Regions from separate parts of the Streptomyces sp. WG7 genome, predicted to be linked through region 2. Evidence: riboswitches for the same ligand, from Rfam matches in the RefSeq annotation. Region 2 holds a riboswitch; each other region holds the start of a gene.
What was found. Region 2 has a riboswitch for cobalamin ahead of ACP4J0_RS25420 (ribonucleoside-diphosphate reductase subunit alpha). Riboswitches for the same ligand answer to the same signal wherever they lie in the genome.

Region 1 (10,117 bases), on a different contig from region 2:
GCAGGGCGTGGCCCACGGGACGGTCGTCTCCGTCCACGGCGACGAGGGACAGGCCGTCGATCCAGGCCTCGGGGTCGGCGCGCAGAGCGTCGACGAGGGCGGCCTCTTCCGGCGTGGGAAAGGCGGTGCGGACGATGTCACGGATGGCGGGGACGTCGGCGCCGGTCTCGGCGCGGGTGTTCCAGGTGCGGGACATGACGGGATGAGGATCCGTTTCTGGGTTGCGTTCGTCTGGGTCAGGTCGTGGCCCGGGACGCGAGGGAGACCCGGGCGCCGCGAGAGGCGGCTTGGAGCACGGTCATCGACCTCACCTCCCTGTCGTCCTGGTCGTCCGATCGAACGCGAACGGCCTCAGTGTACCCGTGGAGGGGCCGGCGGGGGCCCGTGGGGACCGGCGGGATCACTCACTGGGGGAAGGGCTGGAGTCGTAGGCGGGGATCTGCGACTGGATGTTGAACGTGACGGATCCCGCCTTCTCGAAGGTCAGGGTGATCTTCAGGAAGTCACCGCCGCGGACGGCCTCGCGCACGTCCCGCAGCAGCAGGTGGTTGTTGCTCGGCTCCAGTTGCCGCAGCTTGTCCGGCGGCAGTTCCACCCCGTCCGGCAGGGCCTTGCCGTCCGCGTTCACGATGCTCACCGACTCCGCGTCGGGGCTGCCGGCGCCCACCAGGCGGTCGGCGCTGTCCCCCTCGTTCATGAGCCAGACGTAGGCCGGGACGTCGTCACCCGGTCGCCACGGTTCCCCCTTGGGCTCCGCCACGTGGGCGTAGCGGATCAGGACGTCGCCGACGCTCGCGTTCTGGCCGGGGGCATGCCAGTCCTGCAGTTCGAAACTGTCGTCCCCGCCGCATCCGCTCAGTGCCAGGGCCGCCGCGGCCAGCACGGTCGCGGCGGCGGAACGTGCGGTTCTCCCACGGCTGAGCAGCATGGCGCCTCCACTGCGTCGGTCCTGTGTCCGCGCCCGGGTTGCCCCGGGACCGGACTGCAAACAGCGGCTAATACGGCAGGCCGGGCGCTGCGACCGGGAAGTACCCGGCCATCGGGTCCGCAGGGACGGGCGGTCCGCACGGCGGCCGCCGTGGCAGGGTGGGGCTCCGGCACGTCGGGGAACCACCGTGCCGGCCTCACGGGGGCCGAGAGGAAGGTCCGCGGCGCCGAGCAGGCGCCGGAGCGGGAGAAGCGGCAGGTCCGCGAGCGCGCGGAGCGCTGGAGTCCGCGGGCCGGGCGGACGCACCCCGGCCGACGGAACGCCGGGTGCGCCGTGCTCCGGACGGGGTGGCGCTTCTTGCGGCCGGCGGGTGCCGGGCGGCAGGCTTCGGGGTGTGCCTACTCTGCTGATCGTGCATCACACGCCGTCGCCCAACTGCCGGGCGATGCTGGAAGCCGTCGTGTCCGGGGCGACCGCACCCGAGATCGAAGGGGTACGGGTGGTCAGGCGGGCGGCGCTGGCGGCGACGGCGGTCGACGTGCTGGAGGCCGACGGATACCTGCTGGGCACTCCGGCCAACCTGGGCTACATGTCCGGTGCCCTGAAGCACTTCTTCGACCAGGTCTACTACCCCTGTCTGGACGAGACGCGGGGCCGGCCCTTCGGCTACTACGTGCACGGCGGCAGCGACACCACCGGCGCGGTGCGCGGCATCGAGTCGGTCACGACCGGCCTCGGCTGGCAGCGCGCGGCGCCGGCGGTGAGCGTGGCCGGTGAGCCCGGCAAGGCCGATCTGGAAGCCTGCTGGGAACTGGGGGCCGCACTCGCCGCCGGGCTGACGGACTGACCGCTCGGACGGCAGGACCGAAGGACCGGGCCGTCCGGTGCGGCGGCGAGTCCGGCGGAGCGAGGGGCCGGGCCGGGCATGCCGCCCGGGAAGAGCGCCGGCTCGGTGGGGGACGCCGCCGATTCGGCCGCCGGTGACTGGGCATGGCGCACGCCCACGCCCTGTGGTGTCAGGGCGGGAGAGGCGTCCCGGCCAGTAGCCGGACCACGGCGGGTGCGGATCAGCGCGGCCCCTTCCTCGTCGCCCCCGCGGCGCAGCCGAGAGACCGGCCGCTCGACGGTGTCCGGGGTCCGCCGGGGCCGCGGGGCGGTCGGCGGCTCGGGCCTGTGCGCCGTCTCAGCCGCGTCGCTTGCGCCGCTCGAGCGATGCGGTGGTGCCCGGGCTGCCGAGCCGAGCACCGTCACCCGCCCGGGGAGCGTCCGTCAGTGTGCCGAGGAACCGGACGTGCGGGCGGCCGCCCGGACCGGTGGGGGCGATCTCGGCGTGCACCCGGTAGACCTCGGCGACCAGGTCCGCGGTCAGGACCTCGGCGGGATCGCCACAGGCCACGACCCGCCCCTCGGACAGCACCACGAGGTGGTCGCAGTACATCGCCGCGAGGTTGAGGTCGTGGAGGGCGACCACACTGGTGACGGGCAGGGCGGCGACCAGGGTCAGTACGTCGAGCTGGTGCTGTATGTCGAGGTGGTTGGTCGGTTCGTCCAGCAGGAGTTCCCGCGGCTGCTGGGCGAGGGCGCGGGCGATCTGGACGCGCTGGCGTTCGCCGCCGGAGAGGGTGTGCCAGAGCCGGTCCGCCTGCCCGGTCAGTCCGGTGCGTTCCAGGGCGTCCGTGACCGCCTCCTCGTCGGACGCCGACGTCGGCGTCCAGGCGCGGCGGTGCGGGATCCGGCCGAGCCGGACGACGTCCCGGACGGTCAGTTCGACCTGCGTGTCCGCCTGCTGCTCGACCACGGCCACCCGCCGGGCGACGTCCCTGCGGCCCGCCCGGTCCAGCGGGCGGCCGTCGAGGGTGACGACGCCGGAGGCGGGGGTGAGCACGCCGGCCAGCAGCCGCAGCAGGGTGGACTTGCCCGAGCCGTTGGGGCCGAGCAGTCCGGTCATGGCACCGGGCCGGGGGGCCAGGTCGACGCCGTCCAGGATGAGCCGCCCGCCGGCGGCGCGGGAGACCCGCTCGGCGTTCAGCGTCACCGTGTCCTCCTGGTGCGGTACAGGACGAGGACGAAGGCGGGCACGCCGATGAGCGAGGTCATCACGCCCACCGGGACCTCTTGGGGTTCGAGGACGGTACGGGCCAGGGTGTCGACCCACACCAGGAACACCGCCCCGGCGAGCGCGCAGACCGGCAGCAGCCGGGCGTGTCCGGGGCCGGTCAACGCCCGTACGGCGTGCGGCAGCACCAGGCCGACGAAGCCGATGGCCCCGGCCGAGGCGACCAGGGCCGCGGTGAGCAGGGCGGTGGCGCACAGCAGGACCAGCCGGGTGCGGGCCACGTGGACGCCGAGCGTGGCCGCCGCGTCCTGACCGAACGCGAAGGCGTCCAGTGTCCCGGCGTACCCGAGGCACACGGCCAGGACCACGACCAGGACCGCCGTACCCGTCCACACGTCCGTCCAGCCCGCCCCGCCGAGCGAGCCGAGCAGCCAGAACAGCACGCCGCGGGTGGTCTCGGCGTCGGCCGCGGTCATCACGACGAACGACGTGAGCGCGGAGAACAGCTGCATCGCCGCCACGCCGGCGAGCACCACCCGGTCCGGGGTGCCGCCGAGGCTGTGACTGAGCAGCATCACCAGCGCGAAGGAGCAGACCGCCCCGATGAACGCCCCGCCCGACACGGACAGCGCGCCGCCGCCCACGCCGAGGACGACGACCAGGACGGCACCGGTCGAGGCACCGGAGGAGACGCCCAGGACGAAGGGGTCGGCGAGCGGGTTGCGCAGCAGGGACTGGAGTACGGCGCCGCACACGGCGAGGCCTGCACCGCACACCGCCGCGAGGAGGGTACGGGGCAGCCGCAGGTTCCAGACGATGCCGTCGCGGATCGGGGTGACGTCCACGCCGGGGGTACCGCCGCCGAGATGGGAGACGACCACGGACCAGACCTCGCCGACGCCGATGTCCGCGGGACCGATGGTGACGGCGACGGCCACGGAGGCGCACAGGGCGACGAAGCCGGCCGCCGCCCACACCGGGTAGCGGCGCCCGGCCGCGCGTAGGCCGGGGATCCCCCGGCTCGTGGACGTCACCCGACTGCCCGGTGTCCTCCGGCTTCCCGGCGTCATCCGGCTTCCGGACGTCACTTGGTGAGGCCGTACGCGCGCAGCGCCGCCGCCACCTTCTCCACGCCCTCGACGGTGCGGATGGTGGGGTTCATGGCCTGCCCGCTCAGCAGCACGTACCGCTTCTTCCTGACGGCGGTCATGTTCTTGGTGACGGGGTCGGACTCCAGAAACTCGATCTTCTTCGCGGCGGTCTCGGCCGTCTGGGACTTGCGGGTGAGGTCTCCGACGACGAGGACGTCGGGGTCTCGGTCGGCGACGGTTTCCCAGCCGACCTGGGGCCATTCCTCGTGGGTGTCGTCCATGGCGTTCTCCGCGCCGAGCGCGCGGGTCATGATGCCGGGGGCGCCGCAGCAGCCCGCCATGTAGGGCGAAGTGGAGTTGGCGAACCAGTACATGAGAGTGACACCGGAGGCGTCGACGCCCGAGGTGGCCTTCTCGACCCGCGCCTTCAGGTCCGCGACCAGTTCTTCGCCGCGCTGCTCGACGCCGAACACCCGGGCCAGGTCGTGGACTTCGCCGTAGACGGTGTCCATGGTCAGGGGCTCGCTGCGGACGCCGTCGCCGTCGCCGCCGTTGTCCTTGCCGACGCAGTCGGACGGGGACAGGTAGGCGGGCACCCCGAGTTCGGTGAACTGCTCGCGCGTGGCCACGCCGCCGGAGCCGAGCGTGGAGGCGAAGGAGGCCGCGACGAAGTCGGGTTCGGCGTCCAGGACCTTCTCGAAGGAGGGCATGTTGTCGGCGAGCCGGGGCACACCGGCGTTCGCCTTCTCCAGGCCCTTCATGACCGGGTCGGTCCAGGTGGCAGTCCCCGCCATCCGGTCGGCCAGGCCCAGCGAGAGCAGGATCTCCGTGGTGCCCTGATTGAGGGAGACGGCCCGTTCGGGTGGCGCGGGGATCTCCACCTTGTGCCCGCAGTCACTGACGGTGCGTGGATAACCGGCTGCCTCGGCCGGCGCCGCGGAGTCGGTAGCAGTCGTTGCGGAACCGCAGCCGGACGCCAGCAGGGCACCGGACAGCAGCAGCGGGAAGCGGGAGGGGAAGGGACGGAAGGAGCGGCGGAAGCCGGCGGGGCGCGCTGCGGACATGGAAGATCCTCTGGCGTCGAGGGCTCATACGCGAAGCCCGTTCGTACGGTGTGGCCCGCGCCGTACGCGGCGCGGGTGCCAGCAGGTCTTCGGACTCGGGATCGTCCGGGCGGGACGCCTTCCCGGACGGCTTGTGCCGCCCAGTGGCCGTTGTCCCGCCCGTCCCCCTCACCGCTGCGCGTCAGCTCCGGATTCGCACCGGATTCCCTGACCCACCAGGTGGGTTCGACTGGCTCCCGCAAGCTACCACAGGGCCACCGCGGTGCCAGGGGGGCGGCCGTCCGCCGATGCGATCCCGGACCACCTCAGCGCCCCGGGATCGCGCGGGTGTTTTCGGAGGGGAGACGCGAGACGCTCAGAGGGGCGTCGCGGCGCGGAGGATGAGGAACATCGTGACGGCGGCGTTCGCGGACGACATCGCCGACACGGCGGTTCCGGCGGCCGCGGCCCATGCCGCCAGGCCCACCGAGGTGAACACCGGGGGCCAGGTGCGGACAGCGGGCGCGGGGCCCAGCAGGGCCGCCACCCGGCGCGGTACCGGGCCGGGCGCCGCGAGGCCGGCGAGGGTGGCGACCGGGGTGCCCCGGGAGACCAGGGCCGCCTTGCCGATCGCGGTCGCCACCGCGCGGCGGTCGCCGACCGTCCGCGCGGCCTCCTCGTCCGCCCACCGCTCCGCCGTGTAGGAGACGGCGGTCCGCAGGGGCCGCAGGAACGGGTTGGCCAGGGCGGCGAGCCGGACGGCGAGCAGGAAGCGATGGTGCCGGGCGGTCAGGTGGGCCCGCTCGTGCGCGAACAGCGCGCGCCGCTCTGCCGGTTCGAGGCAGTCGAGCAGGGCCGTGCTCACCACCACGCGGTCCCGGCGGCCGCCGGGCAGCGCGTACGCGTAGGGCACCTCGTCCGGGAGTACGGCCACTCCGGTCCCCGGCAGTCCGGCCAGCGCGCGGTGGGCGCGGCGACGCACCCTGCCGTGCCGCCACAGGGCCCGCGCCGAGGCCACGACCACCGCGCACAACGCGGGGATCGCCGCCTTGCCGACGACCTCGTCGTACGGCACCGCCGCCCGCACCTCGGGGTCGGACCAGCCGTCCGGCAGGGGGTTGCCCGGCAGTTGCGCGGTGCCGACCACCATCACCAGGGCCAGGCACACCGTGCTGCACAGGGCCATCACGGCGGCCACCGCGGTGAGCAGCCTGGTCGCACTCCGCGGGTGCAGATGCTGTTCGGCCAGCCGGGCGATCGGCCAGGCCGTCAAGGGCAGGACCAGCGGCAGGAAGACGAATACACCCATGCGGCGTCAGCCGTCCCCCACATCGCGCGCGTGTCCCAGGAGTTCGCGCAGCAGCCGCTCGTCGTCCGGGTCGAGACCGGTGACGAAGCTGGCCAGCACCGCTTCCCGGTCACTCTCGGCGTCCAGGACCTTGCGCATCTTCCGCGCGGCGAGGCCCGCCTGGTCGGAGGCGGGTGTCCAGGCGAAGGAACGGCCCGCGCGCTCGCGGCTGACCGCGCCCTTCTCCAGCAATCGGGTCAGGATCGTGATCACGGTGGTGTAGGCGAGGTCGCCGCCCAGGCGCTCCTGCACCCAGCCGGCCGTCGCGGGCCCGTCCGCCTCGCACAGCGCCGACAGCACCAGCGCCTCCAGCTCGCCCTGCCCCCGCCGCCGCGGACGCCGGTGATCCATCACGTCCCGCCTCCTTCCGCCGCTGTCCGCCTTCCGAGGTCACATCGTATAGAAGGGCATACTTCTACAGCACTGTAGTGCGTCGGGTAGCGTGATCGGCGGAAGTCATCCAGCAGACCTGACGAAGGAGAACGCAGTGGGAGTTTCCCTGGCCAAGGGCGGCAACGTCTCGCTCAGCAAGGAGGCGCCCGGCCTGACCGCCGTCGTCGTCGGCCTCGGCTGGGACGTGCGCACCACGACCGGTACCGACTACGACCTCGACGCCTCCGCACTGCTCCTCGACACCTCCGGCAAGGTGCTCTCGGACGGGCACTTCGTCTTCTACAACAACCTGACCAGCCCGGACGGCTCGGTGGAGCACACCGGCGACAACCTCACCGGCGAGGGCGAGGGCGACGACGAGGCGGTCAAGGTGAACCTCGCCGCCGTCCCCGCCGAGGTCGACAGGATCGTCTTCCCGGTCTCCATCCACGACGCGGAGAACCGCGGGCAGAGCTTCGGCCAGGTCCGCAACGCCTTCATCCGCGTCGTCAACCAGGCGGGCAACCAGGAACTCGCCCGCTACGACCTCTCCGAGGACGCGTCGACCGAGACCGCGATGGTCTTCGGCGAGCTGTACCGGCACGGCGCCGAGTGGAAGTTCCGGGCGGTCGGGCAGGGGTACGCCTCGGGCCTGGCGGGCATCGCCGCGGACTTCGGCGTCAACGTCTGACCCGAACCGGGACGCCCAACCGGGACGCTCAGTGGTCCGTGGCGCAGCAGCCGCCCGCACCACCGGTGGCCGGCGCGGTGTCGAGGCGGCAGTAGCAGGAGGCCTCGACCGGTACGTCCGCCAGGGCGGTGGCGAGCTTCAGCTGCTGTGCCACGATCCGCGCCTCTCCCTCCTTGCCCAGGCGCGCCAGGCACTCGTGGAGTCCGTGCAGGGCCCAGACGTTCCCCGGGTGCTGCAGGGCGCGGGGAAGGGTGTCGTCGAGACCCAGATCGGCCCGGTAGACCGCCTCGGCCTCGGCGACCCGGCCCTGTTCCAGGAGCAGGGCTCCGTAGGCGTGCCGGGTGGGCTGCATCCAGCCCCACGGTTCGTCGTAGGGGAGGTTGTCGTCCAGTTCGACCGACCGCTCCAGGGCGGCGAAGGCGGCGGCGTGATCGCCCTTGCGGTACTCCAGTTCGCCGTCGAGCATGGCGGAGGCGATGGCGAGGATGTCGGCGCAGGTGTTGTTGAACAGGGTGCGGGTCCGCGGCACCCGGGCGGCCGCCTCGCGGAACAGGACGCGTTCGGCCTCCGCCTCGGCGACCTTGCCGGTGGCCGAGAGGGCGACCCCGCGGGCGTAGTGGAGCATCGCGGTCGTCACGCAGTACAGGCGCGGGTCGGCGGGCAGCGGCAGCCGGAGGACGTCCGCCCAGCGGCCGAACCGGATCAGCACGTGCACCCGCATGGCCAGGAAGCCCTCGAGCCAGTCGGCCATCGGCGGGCTCTCGACGCGCAGCAGTTCCTCGGGGATGGACGCCTCCAGTCGCGCGGCGGCGTCCAGGGCGACCTCGTACTGACCGAGGAACATCGCGCCGTAGATCCTGAAGTGGTGGTTGTGCGAGCGGTAGAGGGTGTAGAAATTCATCGCCCCGGCCCGCGCGCGGTACTTCTCGTCGGCGGCGATCGCGGCGCTGTTGTCCGACACCACGCGCCGGTAGTCGCCGCACAGCACTTCGAGGTGGGACGGCATGTGCGCGAGGTGTCCGGCATCGGGGACCAGGCCGCGCAGCCGGTCGGCGACGGCGAGGGCCACCTCGGGAGTGGCGGACATCTCCATCAGGTGGATGTAGAGGTGCAGGACGCCGGGGTGCTCGCGTCCGCCCTCGGCGGCCAGGGCCCGGTCGAGGACGGCCTTCGCCTCCAGGGTGCGGGCGCCCTCCGCGGGCAGTCCGGTGCGCAGGTCCCAGAGCTGCCAGGGTGTCAGGTTCATCAGCGCGTCGGCGTGGAGCGCGGCGACGTCCAGGTCGTCGGGGGCCAGTGCGTACACGGCCCGCATGCTCTCGGCGTACGGCGCGTTCCACACCGAGCAGTCCTCGACGGCGCGCGCCTGCGGGTAGCGGGCGCGCAGGGCGCCGACCAGGGCGCGTTCGACCGGGGTGGCGGAGCGGGCCGCCTTCTCCTGGGCGAGTTCGACGGCGGCGTGGGTGCGGTCGACGGTCCGCGTCAGTTCCTCGGCACCGAAGGCCTCCCAGGGCTTGTTGTAGTTCGGACCGAGGGCGTAGGCGATGCCCCAGTGGGCCATGGCGCAGTCCGGGTCGGCCGCCGCGGCGGTCTCGAAGCAGGCGACGGCCTCCTCGTGGTGGAAGGCGTACGTCCACACCAGCCCGCGGTCGAACCACCGCTGCGCCTCGGGGGACGAGGTCGTCACGGTCCGGCCGTGGGTGCCGAGGTCGTAGTAGTCCATGGGGTCCATGAGGGGACGTATACCGCACCCCGGGGCGGCCGCGAAGCACGTCGCGCGGGCGGTCGCACCGACCCGTGTCCCCGCCGGACGCGGCGCGCCCGGCGGGGGTGGGGGGACGGGGTGGCGTGGATCAGCCGAAGTCGACGTCGCTGCACAGGAAGTACGTCTGGTCCATGTGCGACGCCTGCCAGATGGTGTAGACGACGTGCCGGCCGCTCAGGCCCGAGGTGCTCACCGGGATCTCGTAGTTCTGACTGGGGGCGTACCTGCCCGTGGTCTCGACCAGTTGGAGGTCGTCCCAGCCCATGGCCTGCGTGGCGGGGTCGAATCCCTGCCGGGTGACGTAGACCTTGAAGTAGTCGGCGCCGTGGCTGGCCTGGTCGTACAGCTTGACGGTGAAGTTGTCGGTGACGTCCGTGGTCTGCCATGCGCCCACGGTGTCGAGGGAGTTGTAGCGCCCGCCCTCGGTCCGGCCGCCGCTGCACAGCTGGCCGTCGGGGACGACGGCTTCGAAGTTGCCAGCGGAGCCGTTGCGGTACAGGCCGTTCCAGTTCCACATGGCGTTGGGGTTGTCCTGCCAGGCCTGCCAGCACATGGGGTCTTCCTGGGCCATGGCGGGGTTCTGGAAGTCGTCGCCCCAACGCTGCCAGCAGCCGTAGTTGCGGGAGGCGGGGTCGACGACCGAGCCGTGGGCGACGGCGGTGCCGCTCCAGGGGATCAGGGCGAGCAGAGCCGCGGTCAGGGTGCCGAGGGCGACGGTCGACGCACGCCGGGCTCTCTTGATGCGATCATGACAAGTCATGATGTCCTTCTTTCGCGTGGGGGGACGGCTGGGGACGAGGAGGAGTGGAAGCGCGATTGGGAGCGC
Region 2 (10,117 bases):
GCTGGCCTACATGTCCCAGCTGCGCGAACACGGCGACATCGTGCGCATCAGGCTCGGCCCGAAGACCGTCTACGCGGTCACCACCCCGGAGCTCACCGGCGCCCTGGCCCTGAGCCCCGACTACCACATAGCCGGCCCGCTGTGGGAGTCACTGGAGGGCCTGCTCGGCAAGGAGGGCGTGGCGACCGCCAACGGCCCGCTCCACCGCCGCCAGCGGCGCACCATCCAGCCGGCGTTCAGGCTCGACGCGATCCCCGCCTACGGACCGATCATGGAGGAGGAGGCGCACGCGCTCACCGAGCGCTGGCAGCCGGGACGGACCGTCGACGCCACCTCCGAGTCCTTCCGCGTCGCCGTGCGCGTCGCGGCCCGCTGCCTGCTGCGCGGCCAGTACATGGACGAGCGGGCCGAGCGGCTGTGCGTCGCGCTCGCCACCGTCTTCCGGGGCATGTACCGGCGGATGGTGGTCCCGCTGGGCCCGCTCTACCGGCTGCCGCTGCCGGCCAACCGCAAATTCAACAACGCGCTGGCCGATTTGCATCTCCTGGTCGACGAGATCATCGCCGAGCGCCGCGCATCCGGTCAAAAGCCGGACGATTTGCTGACGGCATTACTGGAGGCGAAGGACGACAACGGCGACCCGATCGGGGAACAGGAGATCCACGACCAGGTGGTCGCGATACTCACCCCCGGCAGTGAAACCATCGCCTCCACGATCATGTGGTTGCTGCAGGCACTTGCCGAGCATCCGGAACATGCCGACCGCATACGCGATGAAGTCGAAACGGTCACCGGCGGACGTCCCGTGGCATTCGAGGATGTCCGGGGGCTCACGCACACCGGCAATGTCATCATGGAGGCCATGCGTTTGCGTCCCGCCGTATGGGTATTGACGCGGCGCGCCGTGGTCGAGACCGAACTCGGTGGCTATCGCATTCCGGCCGGGTCGGACATCATCTACAGCCCGTACGCAATCCAGCGCGACCCGAAGTCGTACGCCGACAACCTGGCGTTCGACCCGGACCGCTGGCTCCCGGAACGCGCGACGGACGTGCCGAAGTACGCCATGAAGCCGTTCAGCGTGGGCAACCGCAAGTGCCCCAGCGACCACTTCTCCATGGCGCAGCTGACGCTGATCACGGCGGCGCTCGCCGCGAAGTACCGCTTCGAGCAGGTGGCGGGCTCGAACGACGCGGTCCGCGTGGGCATCACGCTCCGTCCGCAGGATCTGCTGGTCAGGCCAGTGGCACGGTGAGCGGCGCGGCGTCGTGGCTCAGGCGACGGCCTCCGGGCCCCGGAAGGTGCGCCGGTAGGCGTGCGGAGTGGTGCCCAGGGCCCTGACGAACTGGTGCCGCAGGGCCGCCGCCGTACCGAAGCCGGTGCGCCACGCGATCGCGTCCATCGTCTCGTCCGTCGCCTCCAGCAGCCGCTGGGCCAGCAGCACGCGCTGGCGCAGGATCCAGCGGTAGGGAGTCGTACCCGTCTCCTGCTGGAAGCGGCGGGCGAAGGTGCGCGGGGACATGTGCGCCCGCGCCGCGAGCCGCTCGACGGTGACCTCCTCGGCGAGGTGCTGTTCCATCCAGGCCAGCACCTCGCCGACGGTGTCGCAGGAGGAGCGGGGCAGCGGCCGTTCGATGTACTGCGCCTGACCGCCGTCCCGGTGCGGCGGTACGACCATCCGCCGGGCGATCCGGTTGGCGACCTCCGGGCCCTGCTCCTTGCGCACGATGTGCAGACAGGCGTCGATGCCCGCGGCGGTGCCGGCACTGGTGATCACCGGGTCCTCGTCCACGTAGAGCACGTCCGGCGAGACGGCCACCGTCGGGTACTGCCGGGCCAGCTCGGCCGCGTGGTGCCAGTGCACCGCGCACCGCCGTCCGTCCAGCAGACCGGCGGCGCCCAGCACGAACACCCCGGAACACACGCTCAGCACGCGCGCGCCCCGGTCCACCGCCCGCCGCAGGGCGTCCAGCAGCTCGGCCGGGTACTCCCGGCGCGCGTAGTCGCTGCCCGCCGGCACGGCGATCAGGTCGGCCTCCTCCAGCCGGTCCAGTCCGTACGGCGTGGAGACGGAGAGCCCGCCGACATGGGTGCTCAGCGACGGGCCCTCCGCCGACACCACCGCGAAGTCGTACTTCGGCAGGCCCTCGTCGGTCCGGTCGACGCCGAAGACCTCGCAGACGACGCCCAGTTCGAAGGGATGCGCGCCGTCCAGCAGGACCGCGGCCACGTTCTGCAGCATGCCGCCAGTGTGCCGCGGAAGTGGCAGGAAATCGAGGTCCTACGGCAGTCCTGCCACTCACGGTAAGGAGTCTCCGGCAGGACAGTGGTGTCATGACCGGAAACCAGACAGAAGCCCTGATCGGAATGCTCGTGACCTTCGGACTCCTCGTCCTCATGGTCCTCCCCTCGGTGATCGGCATCGTGCGCGAGAAGCGCGTCGACCGTCAGCTCAGGGAGGCCCGGACGGGCGAGGGGGCGGGGAAGGAGACTCAGAAGTCCTCGTCCAGGTCGACGGTGCCCTCCACCGCCACCTGGTACGCCGAGGGGCGCCGCTCGAAGAAGTTGGTCAGCTCCTGAACGCCCTGGAGCTCCATGAAGGAGAAGGGGTTCTCGGAGCCGTACACCGGGGCGAAGCCGAGCCGCGTCAGGCGCTGGTCGGCGACGCACTCCAGGTACTGCCGCATCGAGTCGGTGTTCATGCCCGGGAGGCCGTCACCGCACAGGTCGCGCGCGAACTGCAGCTCGGCCTCGACGGCCTCCCGCAGCATGTCGGTGACCTGCTGCCGGAGTGCGTCGTCGAAGAGCTCCGGCTCCTCCTTGCGCACGGTGTCGACCACGTCGAAGGCGAAGGACATGTGCATCGTCTCGTCCCGGAACACCCAGTTGGTGCCGGTGGCCAGGCCGTGCAGCAGGCCCCGGCTGCGGAACCAGTAGACGTAGGCGAAGGCGCCGTAGAAGAACAGGCCCTCGATGCACGCCGCGAAGCAGATGAGGTTGAGCAGGAAACGGCGGCGGTCGGCCTGGGTCTCCAGGCGGTCGATCGACTCGACCGAGTCCATCCACGTGAAGCAGAACTCCGCCTTCTCCCGGATGGACGGGATGTTCTCCACGGCCGCGAAGGCCGCGGCGCGGTCCTCCGGGTCGGGCAGGTAGGTGTCCAGCAGCGTCAGATAGAACTGGACGTGCACGGCCTCCTCGAAGAGCTGGCGGGACAGGTACAGCCGCGCCTCGGGGGAGTTGATGTGCTTGTAGAGGGTGAGCACCAGGTTGTTCGCGACGATCGAGTCGCCGGTGGCGAAGAAGGCCACCAGCCGGCCGATCAGGTGCTGCTCCTCCGGGCTCAGCTTCGCGAGGTCGGCGACGTCCGAGTGGAGGTCGACCTCCTCGACGTGCCAGGTGTTCTTGATGGCGTCCCGGTAGCGCTCGTAGAAGTCCGGGTAGCGCATGGGGCGCAGGGTCAGCTCGAAGCCCGGGTCGAGCAGGTTCTTGGTGGTGGTCTCGGTGGTCATTACTGGCAGGCCTCGCAGGACTCGGGGTTTTCCAGGGAGCAGGCGACCGCGTCGGGGTCGGGGGTCTGCCGCACGGGGGCGGTGGCTTGGGCGCCGGCGGCGCGGGCGATGCGGGTCGCCGGGCGGGAGCGCAGGTAGTACGTGGTCTTCAGGCCCCGCTTCCAGGCGTACGCGTACATCGAGGAGAGCTTTCCGATGGTCGGCGTCTCCAGGAACAGGTTCAGTGACTGCGCCTGGTCGAGGTACGGGGTGCGGGCGGCGGCCATGTCGATCAGGCCGCGCTGCGGGATCTCCCAGGCGGTGCGGTACAGCGCGCGGACGTCCTCGGGGATCCAGGTGAAGCCCTGCACCGAGCCGTTGGCCTCGCGCAGCGCCTCGCGGGTGCGGGCGTCCCACACCCCGAGCCGCTTGAGGTCGTCCACCAGGTAGGAGTTGACCTGGAGGAACTCGCCCGACAGCGTCTCGCGCTTGAACAGGTTGGACACCTGCGGCTCGATGCATTCGTAGGCGCCCACGATGGAGGCGATGGTCGCCGTCGGCGCGATCGCGAGGAGCAGGGAGTTGCGCAGGCCGGTCGCGGCGATGCGCTCACGCAGGGCCGACCAGCGCTCCGGCCAGGTGTGCTCGACGCCGTAGTGGTCGGGGTGCAGCACGCCCCGGGCGGTGCGGGTCTTCTCCCAGGCGGGCAGCGGGCCGTGGCGTTCGGCGAGGCCGGCGGAGGTCTCGTACGCGGCGAGCATGACCCGCTCGGCGATGCGGGTGGACAGGGCCTTCGCCTCGGGTGAGTCGAAGGGCAGACGCAGCTGGAAGAAGACGTCCTGGAGGCCCATCGCGCCGAGGCCGACCGGGCGCCAGCGGGCGTTGGAGCGGCCCGCCTGCTCGGTCGGGTAGAAGTTGATGTCCACGACCCGGTCGAGGAAGGTGACGGCGGTGCGGACGGTGGCGTCCAGCCGCTCCCAGTCGATGTCGCCGGCCTCCCGGTCGACGAACGCGCCGAGGTTGACCGAGCCCAGGTTGCAGACCGCGGTCTCCCCGTCGTCGGTGACCTCCAGGATCTCCGTGCAGAGGTTGGAGGAGTGGACGACGTGGCCCGGCTCGGCGGTCTGGTTGGCGGTGCGGTTGGCGGTGTCCTTGAAGGTCATCCAGCCGTTGCCGGTCTGCGCGAGGGTGCGCATCATACGGCCGTACAGCTCGCGGGCGGGCAGCGTCCTGCGGGCGAGCCCCGCGGCTTCGGCCCTGCGGTAGGCGGCGTCGAACTCCTCGCCCCACAGGTCGGTCAGCCCGGGCACGTCGGCGGGGGAGAACAGCGACCACGGCCCGTCGGCGTCCACCCGGCGCATGAACTCGTCGGGGATCCAGTGCGCCAGGTTCAGGTTGTGGGTGCGGCGGGCGTCCTCGCCGGTGTTGTCCCGCAGTTCCAGGAACTCCTCGATGTCCGCGTGCCAGGTCTCCAGGTAGACCGCCGCCGCGCCCTTGCGCCGGCCGCCCTGGTTCACGGCGGCGACCGAGGCGTCCAGCGTCTTCAGGAACGGGACGATGCCGTTGGAGTGCCCGTTGGTGCCGCGGATCAGTGAACCCCGGGCGCGGACGCGGGAGTAGGCGATGCCGATGCCGCCGGCGTGCTTGGACAGGCGGGCGACCTGGTGGAGGCGGTCGTAGAGGGAGTCCAGCTCGTCCTTGGGGGAGTCGAGGAGGTAGCAGGACGACATCTGGGCGTGCCGGGTGCCGGAGTTGAACAGGGTGGGGGAGGAGGGCAGGTAGTCGAGGCGGCTCATCAGCCCGTAGAGGGCGGCCACTTCGTCGACGGACCGTACGGTGTCGTCCTCGGCGAGCCCGGCGGCGACGCGCAGCAGGAAGTGCTGGGGCGTCTCGACGGCCTTGCGGGTGATCGGGTGCCGGAGCAGGTAGCGGCTGTACAGGGTGCGCAGCCCGAAGTAGCCGAAGCGGTCGTCGGCGGCCGGGTCGATCAGCGCGTCCAGCCGGTCCGCGTGCAGTCGGACGAACTCGGCGGTGCGGTCGGCGATCAGGCCCTCGCGGTGGCCGGTGGCGACCGACTCGGTGAAGGAGGTGACGCCCTGGGAGGCGGCCTCGGCGCGGATGCCGATGGTCAGCAGCCGGGCGGCCAGCCGGGAGTAGACCGGGTCCTCCGAGATGAGCCCGGCAGCCGCCTCGGTGGCGAGCTCGCGCAGTTCGGCCTCGTCCGCGCGGGCGGACCGGCCGCGCAGTGCGGCGGCGGCGACCCGGCCGGGGTCGGCGTCGGGGAGGTCGGCGGTCAGCCCGGTCAGGGTCCGCAGCAGGACGGCACCCGGGTTGCCGGGTTCCTCGCTCACTCCGGGTACCGGAGCCGCTGAGGTCGCTGAAGGCGTCACCGGGGTCGCTGAAACCGGGTCGGCTGGCGCGATGGTCACGTGGGGCACTCCCTCGCTCGGCACGGGGCCTGGCGGAGGGCAGGGGGCAGCTCACGAGCGCACACGGCGTCGCGTCCACCGGCCCACTCCACGAGGCCCGGACGTCATGGCACCCGGACCGGGACGGCCGGGCGCACTGTCGGCAGGTCCTCGGACTCGACTCGTGTACAGACGCACACAAGTACACCGTTGCGGGACAGTTCCGGATTCGCACCGGATTCCCCTGCGGCGACAGCGAGCATGAGCATACATCTTGTGCCGTGTTCCGCGAGCACCCCCAGATGTAGTGCCGATCCCGTGCCGGACGTCAGCGCGTGGTCGTGCTCCGCCGCCGCGTACGACAACGGGCCGCCGGATCTCTCCGACGGCCCGACGCGTGCCAGGGGTCAGTGCGAGGTGCCCGCCGTGGCCGGTGGCAGTTCCACCTGGACGCCGGGGTCGCCCGCGTCCGCCGTGTAGTCGCTCGGCTTGGTCTCGTCGACGCCGTCGGGCGCCTTGGCCGCCCGCAGGACGAAGGTCAGGACGACGGTGACCAGGACGTTCAGCACGAAGGCGGTGAGGCCGATGTAGCCGATCTCGCCGATGCCGGGGATCTCGTCGGAGGAGCCGCCGAAGTGCTTCTGCGTCGGCGAGGCGACACCGTACGCGGCGACCGTGCCGTAGACCATGCCGACCGCCCAGCCGCCGAGCAGCGCCCAGCGGTGGAACCAGCGGGTGAACAGGCCGCCGACCAGGGCCGGGAAGGTCTGCAGGATCCAGATGCCGCCGAGCAGCTGGAAGTTGATCGCGACCGTCTTGTCCATGCCGAGGACGAAGACCAGCGCGCCCACCTTCACCAGCAGGGAGACCAGCTTGGAGACCTTCGTCTCCTGCGCCGGGGTGGCGTCCGGCTTGATGAAGTCCTTGTAGATGTTGCGGGTGAAGAGGTTCGCGGCCGCGATCGACATGATCGCCGCCGGGACCAGGGCGCCGATGCCGATCGCCGCGAAGGCCACGCCGGCGAACCAGTCCGGGAACATGTTCTCGAACAGCTGCGGGATCGCCAACTGCCCGTTCTCCACCTTCACCCCCGCCGCGATCGCCATGAAGCCCAGCAGCGCGAGCAGACCGAGCATCAGCGAGTACAGGGGCAGGATCGTGGTGTTGCGGCGGATCACCTCGCGGCTGCGCGAGGACAGCGTGGCGGTGATCGAGTGCGGGTACATGAACAGCGCGAGCGCCGAGCCGAGTGCCAGGGTGGCGTACGTCCACTGGCCGCCGTGGTCCGGCACCAGCCCGCCGTTGCCCGACTCGGTGAACTTGTCGCCCGCCGCGGCGAAGATGTCGTCGAAGCCGCCCAGCTTGATCGGGATGTAGATGATCGCCACCGCGATCACGATGTAGATCAGCGTGTCCTTCACGAAGGCGATCAGCGCGGGCGCGCGCAGCCCCGACGAGTAGGTGTACGCCGCCAGCACGCCGAAGGCGATCAGCAGGGGCAGGTCCTTGACGAACCAGTTGGTGTCCTCGCCGCCGCCGACACCCATCACGTCCAGCACGGCCTGGATGCCGACCAGCTGGAGCGCGATGTACGGCATCGTGGCCAGGATGCCCGTCAAGGCGACCGCCAGCGACAGCCCCTTCGAGCCGAACCGGCCGCGGACGAAGTCCGAGGTCGTCACGTACCCGTGCTTGTGGGAGACCGACCACAGCCGGGGCAGGAAGGTGAAGATCAGCGGGTAGACCAGGATCGTGTAGGGCACCGCGAAGAAGCCGGCCGCGCCCGCCGCGTAGATCGCCGCCGGTACGGCCACGAAGGTGTACGCGGTGTACAGGTCGCCGCCCAGCAGAAACCAGGTGACCCAGGTGCCGAACGAGCGGCCGCCGAGGCCCCACTCGTCGAGGCTCTGGTCGTTCGCGGCCCGGCGCCAGCGGGCGGCCATGAAGCCCATGGCGGTGACGAGGACGAAGAAGAAGATGAAGACGGCGAGTGCGACGCCGTTCACGCCGTCGTTCACTTGGCCCCGCCTTCCCGGCGGGCGCGCTGGTCACGCTGCCACAGCTTGTAGGCGATCACCGTGAGCACGGTGGAGACGATCACCCACGCCATCTGGTACCAGTAGAAGAACGGGATGCCGATGAAGGCCGGGTCCGTCTTCGCGTACGAACCGACCCACAGCATGGCGACGAACGGTGCGACAAGGCAGAGGCCGATGACGACGCGCACCGGCGTCACCGTCGGCCCTCTGCTCACTTCCGGGGCTTGTGACATGCGGTGGCTCCGTCCCCTCGCTGATCACCTCGTGCAGTGCGCACGAAATGTAGGGGACGGCGTCAGGACAGCGGAAGACCTCGTCCGCATATCGGTCCTCAACCGCAACGTCGCCGCCGCGCGTGCGGGCCTTCGCCGGATACGCCCCGGGGCCGGGCCGCGCTCAGTCCCGGGGCCGCTTCAGCCGGGCCACGAACTTGTAGCGGTCGCCCCGGTACACCGAGCGCACCCACTCCACCGGCTGGCCCGTCCGGTCCTGCGAGTGCCGGGAGAGCATCAGCATGGGCAGGCCGACGTCGGTGCCGAGCAGGCCGGCCTCGCGCGGCGTGGCCAGCGAGGTCTCGATGGTCTCCTCGGCCTCGGCGAGATGGACGTCGTACACCTCGGCGAGGGCCGTGTAGAGGGACGTGTACTTCACCAGGGAGCGGCGCAGGGCCGGGAAGCGCTTGGCGCTCAGGTGGGTGGTCTCGATGGCCATCGGCTCGCCGTTGGCCATGCGCAGCCGCTCGATGCGCAGCACCCGCCCGCCGGCCGTGATGTCCAGCAGCCCGGCGAGCCGGTCGTCGGCGGTGATGTAGCCGATGTCCAGCAGCTGCGAGGTGGGTTCGAGGCCCTGGGCCCGCATGTCCTCGGTGTACGAGGTGAGTTGCAGGGCCTGCGACACCTTGGGCTTGGCGACGAAGGTGCCCTTGCCCTGGATGCGCTCCAGCCGGCCTTCGACGACCAGTTCCTGCAGGGCCTGGCGCACGGTCGTGCGCGAGGTGTCGAACTCCGCGGCCAGCGTGCGCTCGGGCGGGACCGGCGTGCCCGGAGTCTGCGTCCGGGTCATGTCGAGCAGATGCTTCTTCAGACGGTAGTACTTGGGCACGCGCGCGGTACGGACGGTCGCCCCACCCTCGTTCTCCGCACTGCTGACGTCGGTGCTCATGCTCTGCCTTCCCGGCTCCGGGTGCCGAAGCGACCGATATCCCTGTCGGCCACGGCTCACATCGTGGCACGGCTTCGTGCCGGTATGGTCCCGCACGCTCCGTGATCCCTTCTGTATACCCGCGCGGCCCCTGCTGGTCTAGTCCATAGCCTCACCCGGAGCCACTGGTACGCGCGTTCGGGCCCGTACCGGCACGCCATGGGGCGGGCGGTGGTACGCCCGGTCCCGGTCCGCCCGATCTGCCCGTTGCGCAATGAAAGGTCCCTGCATATCTCGGTCGCATCACGGACGAGGGGGCCGTGGTTGAACACCCTTGACAGCCCTATTGGTCTGGGCCAAGCTCCCCGTACTGGTCTACACCATTGGTCCAGGTCCCGGCCCCATGGGCGGTCCGCGTCGACGAGCAACCGCGGGGAGGCAGGGGGGTTGTGTGGCATCCCTGAGGAGGGTTGGCGTGAAGCGCAAGCTGACAGCCGCGATCGGTATCGCGGGCATGATGGTCTCGATCGCGGCGTGCGGGGGCGACGACGGCAAGGAGACCGGGGCGGACGGTTTCGCCGGCGAGACGCTCAACGTGTGGGTGATGGACGGTTCCTCGCCCGACGGCTGGCAGGCGGACCTCGCCAAGGAGTTCGAGGCGAAGACCAAGGCCAAGGTCAAGTTCGAGATCCAGAAGTGGAACGGCATCCAGCAGAAGCTGACCACCGCTCTCTCCGAGGAGAACCCGCCCGACGTCTTCGAGATCGGCAACACCCAGACCCCCGCCTACGCCAAGACCGGCGGACTGGCGGACCTGAGCGACCTCAAGAGCGAGATCGGCACCGACTGGTCCGAGTCCCTCAACAAGTCCGCCGTCTTCGACGGCAAGCAGTACGCGGCCCCGTGGTTCGTGGTCAACCGCGTGGTCGTCTACAACAAGAAGATCTGGGCGGACGCGGGCATCAAGGGCACGCCCAAGACCCGCGACGAGTTCTACAACGCCCTCAAGACGATCGGCGAGAAGACCGACGCCGAGCCG
Region 3 (10,117 bases), on a different contig from region 2:
CGACGAGTGCCTCCCAGGCGGCCTCCGTGGACCGTTCCTCGTCGCCCCGCACCTCTCCGACCCGCGAATACGTCACAGTCACCGTCTCCTTCCGGGCATCGGGTGCCCCCTGCCGTGCCGCCGCCGGCCGGCCTCGCGGCGATCCTGCCAGGCACGTCTCCGGAGAGCATCGGGCCGGACACACAGAGGGAGGCGGTAGCGCCGGTTCCGGTCACCGTGACGCCCAGCCCAGTTCATCTTCCGTTCACTCTGGTTACCTACGTTCGTCCAGCCAATGACCTCGAACGATTGCCTGGGTAAATGGAAAGCTTCTCGCTGATCCTCGCGATTGTGGTGGTAACCGCACTCGCGTTCGATTTCACGAACGGTTTCCACGACACCGCGAACGCGATGGCAACGACCATTTCGACCGGTGCGCTCAAGCCCAAGGTGGCGGTGGCGATGTCCGCCGTCCTCAACCTTGTCGGCGCCTTCCTCTCGGTGGAGGTCGCCAACACGATCTCCAAGGGTCTCGTCGACGAGACCGGCATCCGTCCCGAGGTCATCTTCGCCGCCCTGGTCGGCGCGATCCTCTGGAACCTGCTGACCTGGCTGGTCGGACTCCCGTCCAGCTCCTCGCACGCCCTCATGGGCGGCCTGATCGGTGCCGCGGTCGCCTCGGCGGGCGTCGGCGCGGTGAACGGCGACGCGCTCGTCACCAAGGTGCTGATCCCGGCGATCGCCGCCCCGATCGTCGCGGGAGTCGCGGCGCTGCTCGGCGCGCGGCTGACGTACAAGCTCGGCCGCAAGGCCGACGGCAAGGCCGCCTCGAAGGGCTACCGCGCCGGGCAGATCGCCTCCGCCGGGCTGGTCTCGCTGGCGCACGGCACCAACGACGCGCAGAAGACGATGGGCATCATCACCCTGGCCCTGGTCGCCGGCGGCTCCCTCGCCCCCGACTCCGACCCGCCCCTGTGGGTCATCCTCTCCGCGGGCGTCGCCATCGCGCTCGGCACCTACCTCGGCGGCTGGCGCATCATCCGCACCATGGGCAAGGGCCTGACCGACCTGCAGCCGCAGCAGGGCTTCGCCGCCCAGACCAGTGCCGCCACGGTCATCCTGGCCTCCTCCCACCTCGGCTTCTCCCTCTCCACCACCCACTCGGTCTCCGGCGCGGTGATGGGCGCGGGCCTCGGCCGCAAGGGCGGCGTGGTGCGCTGGTCCACGGCCACCCGGATGTTCGTCGCCTGGGGTCTGACCCTGCCGGCCGCGGCCCTGGTCGCCGCGATCGCCGAGTGGGTCTGCGGCCTGGGCGACTGGGGCACCGCGCTCGTCGCCGTCTTCCTGGTCGTCTCCAGCGCCGCCATCTGGAAGGTCTCCCGGCGCGAGGTCGTCGACCACACCAACGTCGTCGACGAGGCCGAGCCGTCCGGTGTGGTGACCACGGCGATGGCCGCCGTGTCCCCGCCCCCGGCGGGCGTCACCGAGGACCTGGCGGGCACCGTCCCGGCCTCCGCGTCCGACTCCAAGGCCCCGTCGGCCACCACCACCGTCTGAGCCCGCGCCCCGGGTACGAAGGAAGCGAACCTCCATGAGCATCGACTGGGCAGCTCTCGGCTCCGTCTTCGGGGTCAGCCTCGTGGCCACCGTGGTCCTGGTGGGCCTGTTCACCCTCGGCATCACCGGCCTCTCCCGCCAGGAGCGGGCCGCCGCGCAGGGCGGCTCCGCGACCCTCGCGGTCACCGGCGCGTACGCGTGCTTCGCGGCCTGCGCGGCGGCGGTGGCGTACGGGATCTATCTGATCGTCGCCTGACCCACGCCGATCGTCGCCCGGCCCACGAAGGCCGCCCGGCCCCCGAGGGTCGTACGGCGACGAACGCCGCCCGACCCTCCGCGCAGACCCCTGAGGCGGGGCGCGGGACGGACTCCGACCGTCCCGCGCCCCGCCTTCTTCTCGTGCCGGCGCACACCGCCCGCGTGTGGGCCTTCGCACACTCCCCCGCCGCAGGTCAACGCCAGGTTGACTGGTGTTCGCGGGCCGTGGTGGACTGCCGGAGCCAATACGGCGGCAGGAGAGGAAGCCCGGTGCGAATCCGGCGCGGTCCCGCCACTGTGACCGGGGAAGGATCCCCGGGAGCCAGGAACTCTCACCGCCGGTCTCTTCGAACCAGGGCGCGGACACCCTGAGTGAGGACATACCGCCATGCTCGGCTGCCGATCGACGTTCAGTACCAGGTTCCTCCCTGACCGTGTGACCGGCTGAGCCCCGTGCGTGCCGAACGCGTCTTCGCGTACGGCGCCGCCGCCGGCCTCCTCGGTGACCTCCTCCTCGGCGATCCGCGCCGCGGACACCCGGTCGCCGCGTTCGGCCGTGCCGCCGGTGCCGTGGAACGGGTGCTGTGGCGTGACCACCGCGGGTGGGGCGCGCTGCACACCGCCGTGTGCGCCGGTGGCGCCGCCGCCCTCGGGCTGGCCGCCACCCGCGCCGTACGCCGCTCCCCCGCCGCCTCCGTCGCGCTGACCGCCGCCGCCACCTGGTCGGTGGTCGGCGGGACCTCGCTCGCCCGCGAGGCGAGCGCCATCGGCCGTGCCCTGGAGGCCGGCGACGTCGAGGCGGCCCGCGCGCGGCTGCCGCACCTGTGCGGGCGGGACCCGCAGGCGCTGGACGCCGACGGGATTGCCCGGGCCGTCGTGGAGTCCGTCGCCGAGAACACCTCGGACGCGGTGGTGGGCGCCCTGGTGTGGGGCGCCGTGGCCGGAGTGCCGGGGCTGGCCGGCTTCCGGGCCGTGAACACCCTGGACGCGATGGTCGGCCACAAGTCGCCCCGGTATCGCCGCTACGGCTGGGCCTCGGCCCGGCTCGACGACCTCGCGGGCTGGCCCGGCGCCCGGCTGACCGCCGTCCTGGCCACCGTGGCCGGCGGCGATCCGCGGGGCGCCGTACGGGCCTGGCGCGCCGACGCCGCACAGCACCCGAGCCCCAACGCCGGTCCCGTGGAGGCCTCCTTCGCGGGCGCCCTGGGCGTGCGGCTCGGCGGGACGCTCTCCTACGGGGGGCGCGTCGAGCACCGGCCCGTCCTCAACGGGGCGGCGGGACGCGCCGTCCGGGCCGGTTCCGGCGACATCGACCGGGCCGTACGGCTCTCCCGGCGCGTGGGCTGGCTGGCGCTCGGCGTGTGCGCGGGCGCGCGGCTGCTCGGCCGCCGGGCACTCACGAAGGGACGTGACTCATGAGCGGTGGCCTCCTCGTCGCCGGCACCACCTCCGACGCCGGCAAGAGCGTCGTCACCGCCGGGATCTGCCGCTGGCTGGTGCGTCAGGGCGTCAAGGTCGCGCCCTTCAAGGCGCAGAACATGTCGCTGAACTCCTTCGTCACCCGCGAGGGCGCCGAGATCGGGCGGGCGCAGGCCATGCAGGCCCAGGCGTGCCGCGTGGAGCCGACCGCGCTGATGAACCCGGTGCTGCTCAAGCCGGGCGGCGAGCAGAGCAGCCAGGTCGTGCTGCTCGGCAAGCCGGTCGGCGAGATGAGCGCCCGCGGCTACCACGGCGGGCGGCAGCAGCGGCTGCTCGGCACCGTGCTGGACTGTCTGGCCGAACTGCGGGACACGTACGACGCGGTGATCTGCGAGGGGGCGGGCAGTCCGGCCGAGATCAACCTGCGCCGGACCGACATCGTGAACATGGGGATCGCCCGGGGCGCCGGGTTCCCCGTGCTCGTCGTCGGCGACATCGACCGCGGGGGCGTCTTCGCGTCCTTCTTCGGCACGGTGGCGCTGCTGGCGCCCGAGGACCAGGCGCTGGTCGCCGGGTTCCTCGTCAACAAGTTCCGCGGCGACGTGTCCCTGCTGGAACCCGGCCTGAACATGCTGCACGGCCTGACCGGGCGGCGGACGTACGGCGTGCTGCCCTTCCGGCACGGGCTCGGCATCGACGAGGAGGACGGGCTGCGCGTCTCGCTGCGGGGGACGGTGCGGGAGTCGGCCGTCGCGCCGCCCGTCGGCGAGGACGTGCTGCGGGTCGCCGTCTGCGCGGTCCCGCTGATGTCCAACTTCACCGACGTCGACGCGCTCGCCGCCGAGCCGGGCGTCGTGGTGCGCTTCGCGGACCGGCCGGAGGAGCTGGCCGACGCGGATCTCGTCATCGTGCCGGGGACGCGGGGGACGGTCCGGGCGCTGGAGTGGCTGCGGGAGCGGGGGCTCGCGGACGCCATCGCGCGCCGGGTGGCCGAGCGGCGGCCCGTGCTCGGCATCTGCGGCGGTTTCCAACTGCTCGGCGAGCACATCGAGGACGACGTCGAGTCCCGCGCCGGGCACGTGGACGGGCTCGGACTGCTGCCCGTGCGCGTGCGGTTCGCGCGCGAAAAGACCCTCACGCGGCCGGTGGGCGAGGCCCTCGGCGAACACGTCGAGGGGTACGAGATCCACCACGGGGTCGCCGAAGTGACCGGGGGCGAGCCCTTCTTGGACGGCTGCCGGGTCGGCCAGACCTGGGGCACGCACTGGCACGGCTCGCTGGAGTCGGACGGCTTCCGGCGGGCGTTCCTGCGCGAGGTGGCCGCCGCCGCGGGCCGCCGCTTCGTGCCGGCTCCCGACACCTCGTTCGCCGCGCTGCGCGAGGAGCAGCTCGACCGGCTAGGCGACCTCATCGACCAGCACGCGGACACGGACGCGCTGTGGCGGCTCATCGAGTCCGGCGCGCCCCGAGGACTGCCCTTCATTCCACCAGGAGCGCCCGCATGAGCACAGTGTTGTTGTTGTCCACCGCCGACACGGACCTGCTGGCGGCCCGAGCGTCGGACGCCGCCTACCGCATCGGCAACCCGACCCGGGTCGACGTGACGGAGGAGCTGCCGGGACTCGTCGAGGGCGCGGACGTCGCCGTCGTGCGCCTGCTCGGCGGCAAGCGCGCCTGGGAGGACGGGCTCGCCGCGCTGAAGGCCGCCGGTGTGCCGACCGTCCTGCTCGGCGGCGAGAGCGTGCCGGACGCGGAGCTCATGGCGGAGTCGTCGGTGCCGGCCGGGGTCGTGGCGGAGGCGCTGCGCTACCTCGTCGAGGGCGGCCCCGCCAACCTCACGCAGCTGGCGCGCTTCCTGTCGGACACGGTGCTGCTGACCGGCGAGGGCTTCGACGAGCCGGAGAAGATGCCGGAGTACGGCCTCCACGGCGAGCGGGCGTTCACCGAGGGCCGCCCGACGGTCGGCGTGCTCTTCTACCGCGCCCACCAGCTGAGCGGCAACACCGCCTTCGTCGACACGCTGTGCGACGCGATCGAGGCGCACGGCGCCAACGCGCTGCCCGTGTACTGCGGTTCGCTGCGCGGCGCGGACGCCGGGCTGTACGAGCTGCTGGGCCGGGCCGACGCCCTGGTCGCCACCGTCCTCGCGGCGGGCGGCACGCACGCCTCGCAGGCGTCGGCGGGCGGCGACGAGGAGGCCTGGGACATCGGCGCGCTGGCCGACCTGAACGTCCCGGTGCTGCAAGGGCTCTGCCTGACCTCGTCGCGCGCCGCGTGGGAGGCGTCCGACGCCGCCCTCTCCCCCATGGACGCGGCGATGCAGGTCGCCATCCCGGAGTTCGACGGGCGCCTGGTCACGGTGCCGTTCTCCTTCAAGGAGCAGGGGCCGGACGAGGTGCCGGTGTACGTCGCCGACCCCGAGCGGGCCGGCCGGGTCGCCGGGATCGCCGTACGGCACGCGGCCCTGAAGCACAAGGCGAACGCCGAGAAGAAGCTCGCGCTCGTCTTCACCGCGTACCCGACCAAGCACTCCCGCGTCGGCAACGCGGTCGGTCTCGACACCCCGGCGTCGGCGGTGCGGGTCCTGGACGCGCTGCGGGACGCGGGGTACTCCCTCACCGACTACCCGTCCGGCGGCGACGAGCTGATCCACCGGCTCATCGAGGCGGGCGGCCACGACGTCGAGTGGCTGACGGAGGACCAGCTGGCCGCCGCGCCCGCGCGGGTGCCGCTCGCCGACTACCGGGCGTGGTTCGAGAAGCTCGACCCGGACCTCAAGGGAGCCATGCGGGAGGCGTGGGGCGAGCCGCCCGGCTCGCTGTACGTCGACGGGGACGACATCGTGCTCGCGTCGCTCCAGTTCGGGAACGTCGTCGTCATGATCCAGCCGCCGCGCGGCTTCGGCGAGAACCCGATCGCGATCTACCACGACCCCGACATGCCGCCGTCGCACCACTACATGGCCGCGTACCGCTGGCTGGACAACAGTTTCGGCGCCGACGCGATCGTGCACATGGGCAAGCACGGCACGATGGAGTGGCTGCCCGGCAAGGGCCTCGGGCTGAGCGCCGGGTGCGCGCCCGACGCGGTCCTGGGCGACCTGCCGCTGATCTACCCGTTCATCGTCAACGACCCCGGCGAGGGCACCCAGGCCAAGCGACGCGGACACGCCACGGTCGTCGACCACCTGGTCCCGCCGATGGCGCGTGCCGACACCTACGGCGACCTCGCCAAGCTGGAGCAGCTGCTGGACGAGTACGCGCTCGTCTCCGACCTGGACCCGGTGAAGGCACCGGCGGTCCGCGCGCAGATCTGGACGCTGGTCAAGGCGGCCGAGCTCCATCACGACCTGCACGTGGACGACCAGCCGGACGACGACGCGTTCGACGAGTTCGTCATGCACATCGACGGCTATCTGTGCGAGATCAAGGACGTGCAGATCCGCGACGGCCTGCACATCCTCGGCGGCGGCCCGGTCGGTGAGCCACGCGTCAACCTCGTGCTGGCCGTGCTGCGCGCCTCGCAGGTGTGGGGCGGGCAGGCGAACGCGCTGCCGGGGCTGCGGGCGTCGCTGGCCGAGCACTTCGGGCTGGTGGAGAAGGAGCTGCTGGCGGAGCCGGGCGCGCCGGTGAAGGTGCCGGTGGAGCTGACGGACCTGGTCGACGGGCCTTCCCGCAGCGCCGCCGACGCGGTCGACCTGCTGGAGCAGCTGTGCCGGCGGTTCGCGGAGGGGATGGAGTCCCGTGCGTGGGACACCGCGGCCGTACCGGCCCTGGTGCGCGAGGTGCTGGGCGGCGCCGAACTCCCCGACGCGGTGGCCGTGCTGGAGTTCGCCTGCACGGAGGTCGTGCCGCGGCTGGCCCGGACGACGGACGAGATCGGGCACATCCTGCGTGCCCTGGACGGCGGTTACGTCCCGGCGGGCCCGTCGGGCTCCCCGACCCGCGGGCTGGTCAACGTCCTGCCGACCGGCCGGAACTTCTACTCCGTCGACCCGAAGGCGATCCCTTCCCGGCTGAGCTGGGAGGTCGGCCAGTCCCTCGCGGACTCGCTGATCCAGCGCTATCTGAGCGACACCGGCGAATACCCGAAGTCCGTCGGCCTCACGGTGTGGGGCACGTCCGCGATGCGCACCCAGGGCGACGACATCGCGGAGATCCTGGCGCTGCTGGGCTGCCGTCCGGTGTGGGACGACGCTTCGCGCCGGGTCACCGGCTTCGAGATCGTGCCCCCGGCGGAGCTGGGCCGGCCGCGCGTCGACGTCACGGTGCGCATCTCGGGCTTCTTCCGCGACGCGTTCCCGCACGTCGTGGGGCTGATCGACGATGCGGTGCGGGCGGTGGCGGAGCTGGACGAACCCGCCGACCAGAACTACGTGCGCGCCCACGCCGACGCGGACACCGCCGAGCACGGCGACCGGCGCCGGGCGACGGCCCGCATCTTCGGTTCCAAGCCGGGCGCGTACGGCGCCGGCCTGCTGCCGCTGATCGACGCCCGCAACTGGAGAAGCGACGCGGACCTCGCCGAGGTGTACGCGGTGTGGGGCGGCTACGCCTACGGGCGTGGGCTCGACGGGCGGGCGGCGCGCGGGGACATGGAGACGGCGTTCCGGCGGATCGCGGTCGCCGCGAAGAACGTGGACACCCGCGAGCACGACCTCGTCGACGCCGACGACTACTTCCAGTACCACGGCGGCATGGTCGCCATGGTGCGGCACCTGACGGGGACGAGTCCGGAGGCGTACGTCGGTGACTCGGCGACCCCGGACCAGGTGAAGACTCGGACGCTGGGCGAGGAGACGCACCGGGTCTTCCGGGCCCGCGTGGTCAACCCGCGCTGGATGGCGGCGATGCGCCGGCACGGCTACAAGGGTGCTTTCGAGATGGCGGCGACCGTCGACTACCTCTTCGGGTACGACGCCACGGCCGGGGTCGTGGACGACTGGATGTACGAGAAGCTCAGCGCCGAGTACGTCTTCGACGCGGAGAACCGGGACTTCATGAAGAAGTCCAACCCGTGGGCGCTGCGGGGCATCACGGAGCGGCTGCTGGAGGCGGCCGACCGCGGTCTGTGGGCCGAACCGGACGCGGAGACCCTGGAGCGGCTGCGCGCCACCTATCTGGAGCTCGAGGGCGACTTGGAGGGCGACGAGAAGTGAGTACCCCGTTCCCGTTCACGGCCGTCGTGGGTCAGGACGACCTGCGGCTCGCGCTGCTGCTGAACGCCGTCTCCCCGGCGGTCGGCGGCGTGCTGGTGCGCGGCGAGAAGGGCACCGCCAAGTCCACGGCGGTGCGCGCGCTGTCGGCGCTGATGCCGGAGGTGGACGTCGTCTCCGGGTGCCGGTTCTCCTGCGACCCGCACTCCCCCGACCCCAGCTGCCCGGACGGACCGCACGAGCCGGGGGCCTCGGGCTCCCGGCCGGCCCGGATGGTCGAGCTGCCCGTCGGTGCCTCCGAGGACCGGCTGGTGGGCGCCCTCGACATCGAGCGGGCCCTCGCGGAGGGCGTGAAGGCCTTCGAGCCGGGCCTGCTGGCCGACGCGCACCGCGGCATCCTCTACGTCGACGAGGTCAACCTCCTCCACGACCACTTGGTGGACCTGCTCCTCGACGCGGCGGCGATGGGTGCCTCGTACGTGGAGCGCGAGGGTGTGTCGGTGCGGCACGCCTCGAAGTTCCTGCTCGTCGGCACCATGAACCCCGAGGAGGGCGAGCTGCGGCCGCAGCTCCTCGACCGGTTCGGGCTGACCGTGGAGGTCGCCGCCTCGCGCGAGCCCGACCAACGCGTCGAGGTCGTACGGCGCCGGCTCGCGTACGACGACGACCCTGCCGGTTTCGCCGCGCGCTGGGCCGACGAGGAAACCGCCGTACGGGCGCGGATCGTGGCGGCGCGGGCGCTGCTGCCGTCGGTGCGGCTCGGGGACGGGGCGCTGCGGCAGATCGCGGCGACCTGTGCCGCCTTCGAGGTGGACGGCATGCGCGCCGACATCGTGATGGCGCGGACGGCCACCGCGCTGGCGGCCTGGGCCGGGCGGACGGACGTACTCGCGGAGGATGTGCGGCAGGCCGCGCTGCTGGCGCTGCCGCACCGGCGGCGGCGCAACCCGTTCGACGCGCCGGGCCTCGACGAGGACAAGCTCGACGAGACGCTGGAGGAGTTCGGCGGGCAGGACGGGGACGGTGGCGGGGACGACGATCCCGACCCGGGCCCCGACGGTCCCGGTGGGCCGGGTGGTCAGCCGGAGCCCGACGACGCCCCGGCCGGTGACGGCGACGCCGCCGCGCGGCCCGAGGCCGGGGAGGGCGGGGAGCCGCAGCCTTCCGGGTCCGGGGCCGGTGAGCAGTCGCCCGCGCGTGCCGCCGAGCCGTTCCGCACCAAGGTGCTGAGCGTGCCGGGGCTCGGCGAGGGGGCCGCCGGGCGGCGGTCCCGGGCGCGGACCGAGCACGGGCGGACGACCGGGGCCCGGCGGCCCCGGGGGGCGCTGACCAAGCTGCACCTGGCCGCGACCGTGCAGGCGGCGGCGCCGCACCAGCGGGCGCGGGGGCGCAGCGGCCCGGGGCTGGTGGTGCGGCGGGACGATCTGCGGCAGGCGACCCGTGAGGGGCGTGAGGGCAACCTCGTGCTGTTCGTGGTCGACGCCTCCGGGTCGATGGCCGCGCGGCAGCGGATGAGCGCCGTGAAGGGTGCCGTGGTGTCGCTGCTGCTGGATGCCTACCAGCGGCGGGACAAGGTGGGGCTGGTGACCTTCCGGGGTTCGGCCGCCGAGGTCGCGCTGCCGCCGACCTCGTCGGTGGACGCGGCGGCGGTCCGGCTGGAGTCTCTGCCGACGGGCGGGCGGACGCCGCTGGCGGCCGGGCTGCTGCGCGCCCATGAGGTGCTGCGGGTGGAGCGCTTGCGGGATCCCG

Region 1: it holds a riboswitch for cobalamin, as region 2 does, so the genes downstream of both, ACP4J0_RS06570 (ABC transporter substrate-binding protein) here and ACP4J0_RS25420 (ribonucleoside-diphosphate reductase subunit alpha) in region 2, are expected to answer to the same signal.
Region 3: it holds a riboswitch for cobalamin, as region 2 does, so the genes downstream of both, ACP4J0_RS16955 (cobalamin biosynthesis protein) here and ACP4J0_RS25420 (ribonucleoside-diphosphate reductase subunit alpha) in region 2, are expected to answer to the same signal.

The regions. Positions count from the first base shown of each region.
Region 1 covers NZ_JBNGGE010000004.1:133,187-143,303, forward strand. The annotation lists gene ACP4J0_RS06545 (GNAT family N-acetyltransferase) at 1-196, opposite strand, end outside; gene ACP4J0_RS06550 (copper chaperone PCu(A)C) at 401-928, opposite strand; gene ACP4J0_RS06555 (flavodoxin family protein) at 1,323-1,775, shown strand; gene ACP4J0_RS06560 (ABC transporter ATP-binding protein) at 2,112-2,963, opposite strand; gene ACP4J0_RS06565 (FecCD family ABC transporter permease) at 2,960-4,054, opposite strand; gene ACP4J0_RS06570 (ABC transporter substrate-binding protein) at 4,069-5,139, opposite strand; cobalamin riboswitch at 5,203-5,388, opposite strand; gene ACP4J0_RS06575 (M56 family metallopeptidase) at 5,495-6,427, opposite strand; gene ACP4J0_RS06580 (BlaI/MecI/CopY family transcriptional regulator) at 6,434-6,817, opposite strand; gene ACP4J0_RS06585 (TerD family protein) at 6,954-7,529, shown strand; gene ACP4J0_RS06590 (hypothetical protein) at 7,558-9,249, opposite strand; gene ACP4J0_RS06595 (lytic polysaccharide monooxygenase auxiliary activity family 9 protein) at 9,380-10,051, opposite strand.
Region 2 covers NZ_JBNGGE010000029.1:37,739-47,855, reverse strand. The annotation lists gene ACP4J0_RS25440 (cytochrome P450) at 1-1,255, shown strand, start outside; gene ACP4J0_RS25435 (GlxA family transcriptional regulator) at 1,274-2,242, opposite strand; gene ACP4J0_RS25430 (hypothetical protein) at 2,335-2,580, shown strand; gene ACP4J0_RS25425 (ribonucleotide-diphosphate reductase subunit beta) at 2,493-3,512, opposite strand; gene ACP4J0_RS25420 (ribonucleoside-diphosphate reductase subunit alpha) at 3,512-5,920, opposite strand; cobalamin riboswitch at 6,045-6,168, opposite strand; gene mctP (monocarboxylate uptake permease MctP) at 6,307-7,917, opposite strand; gene ACP4J0_RS25410 (DUF3311 domain-containing protein) at 7,914-8,171, opposite strand; gene ACP4J0_RS25405 (GntR family transcriptional regulator) at 8,335-9,099, opposite strand; gene ACP4J0_RS25400 (extracellular solute-binding protein) at 9,554-10,117, shown strand, end outside.
Region 3 covers NZ_JBNGGE010000014.1:56,789-66,905, forward strand. The annotation lists gene ACP4J0_RS16940 (class II aldolase/adducin family protein) at 1-76, opposite strand, end outside; gene ACP4J0_RS16945 (anion permease) at 301-1,536, shown strand; gene ACP4J0_RS16950 (hypothetical protein) at 1,571-1,792, shown strand; cobalamin riboswitch at 2,007-2,145, shown strand; gene ACP4J0_RS16955 (cobalamin biosynthesis protein) at 2,248-3,213, shown strand; gene ACP4J0_RS16960 (cobyric acid synthase) at 3,210-4,718, shown strand; gene cobN (cobaltochelatase subunit CobN) at 4,715-8,371, shown strand; gene ACP4J0_RS16970 (putative cobaltochelatase) at 8,368-10,117, shown strand, end outside.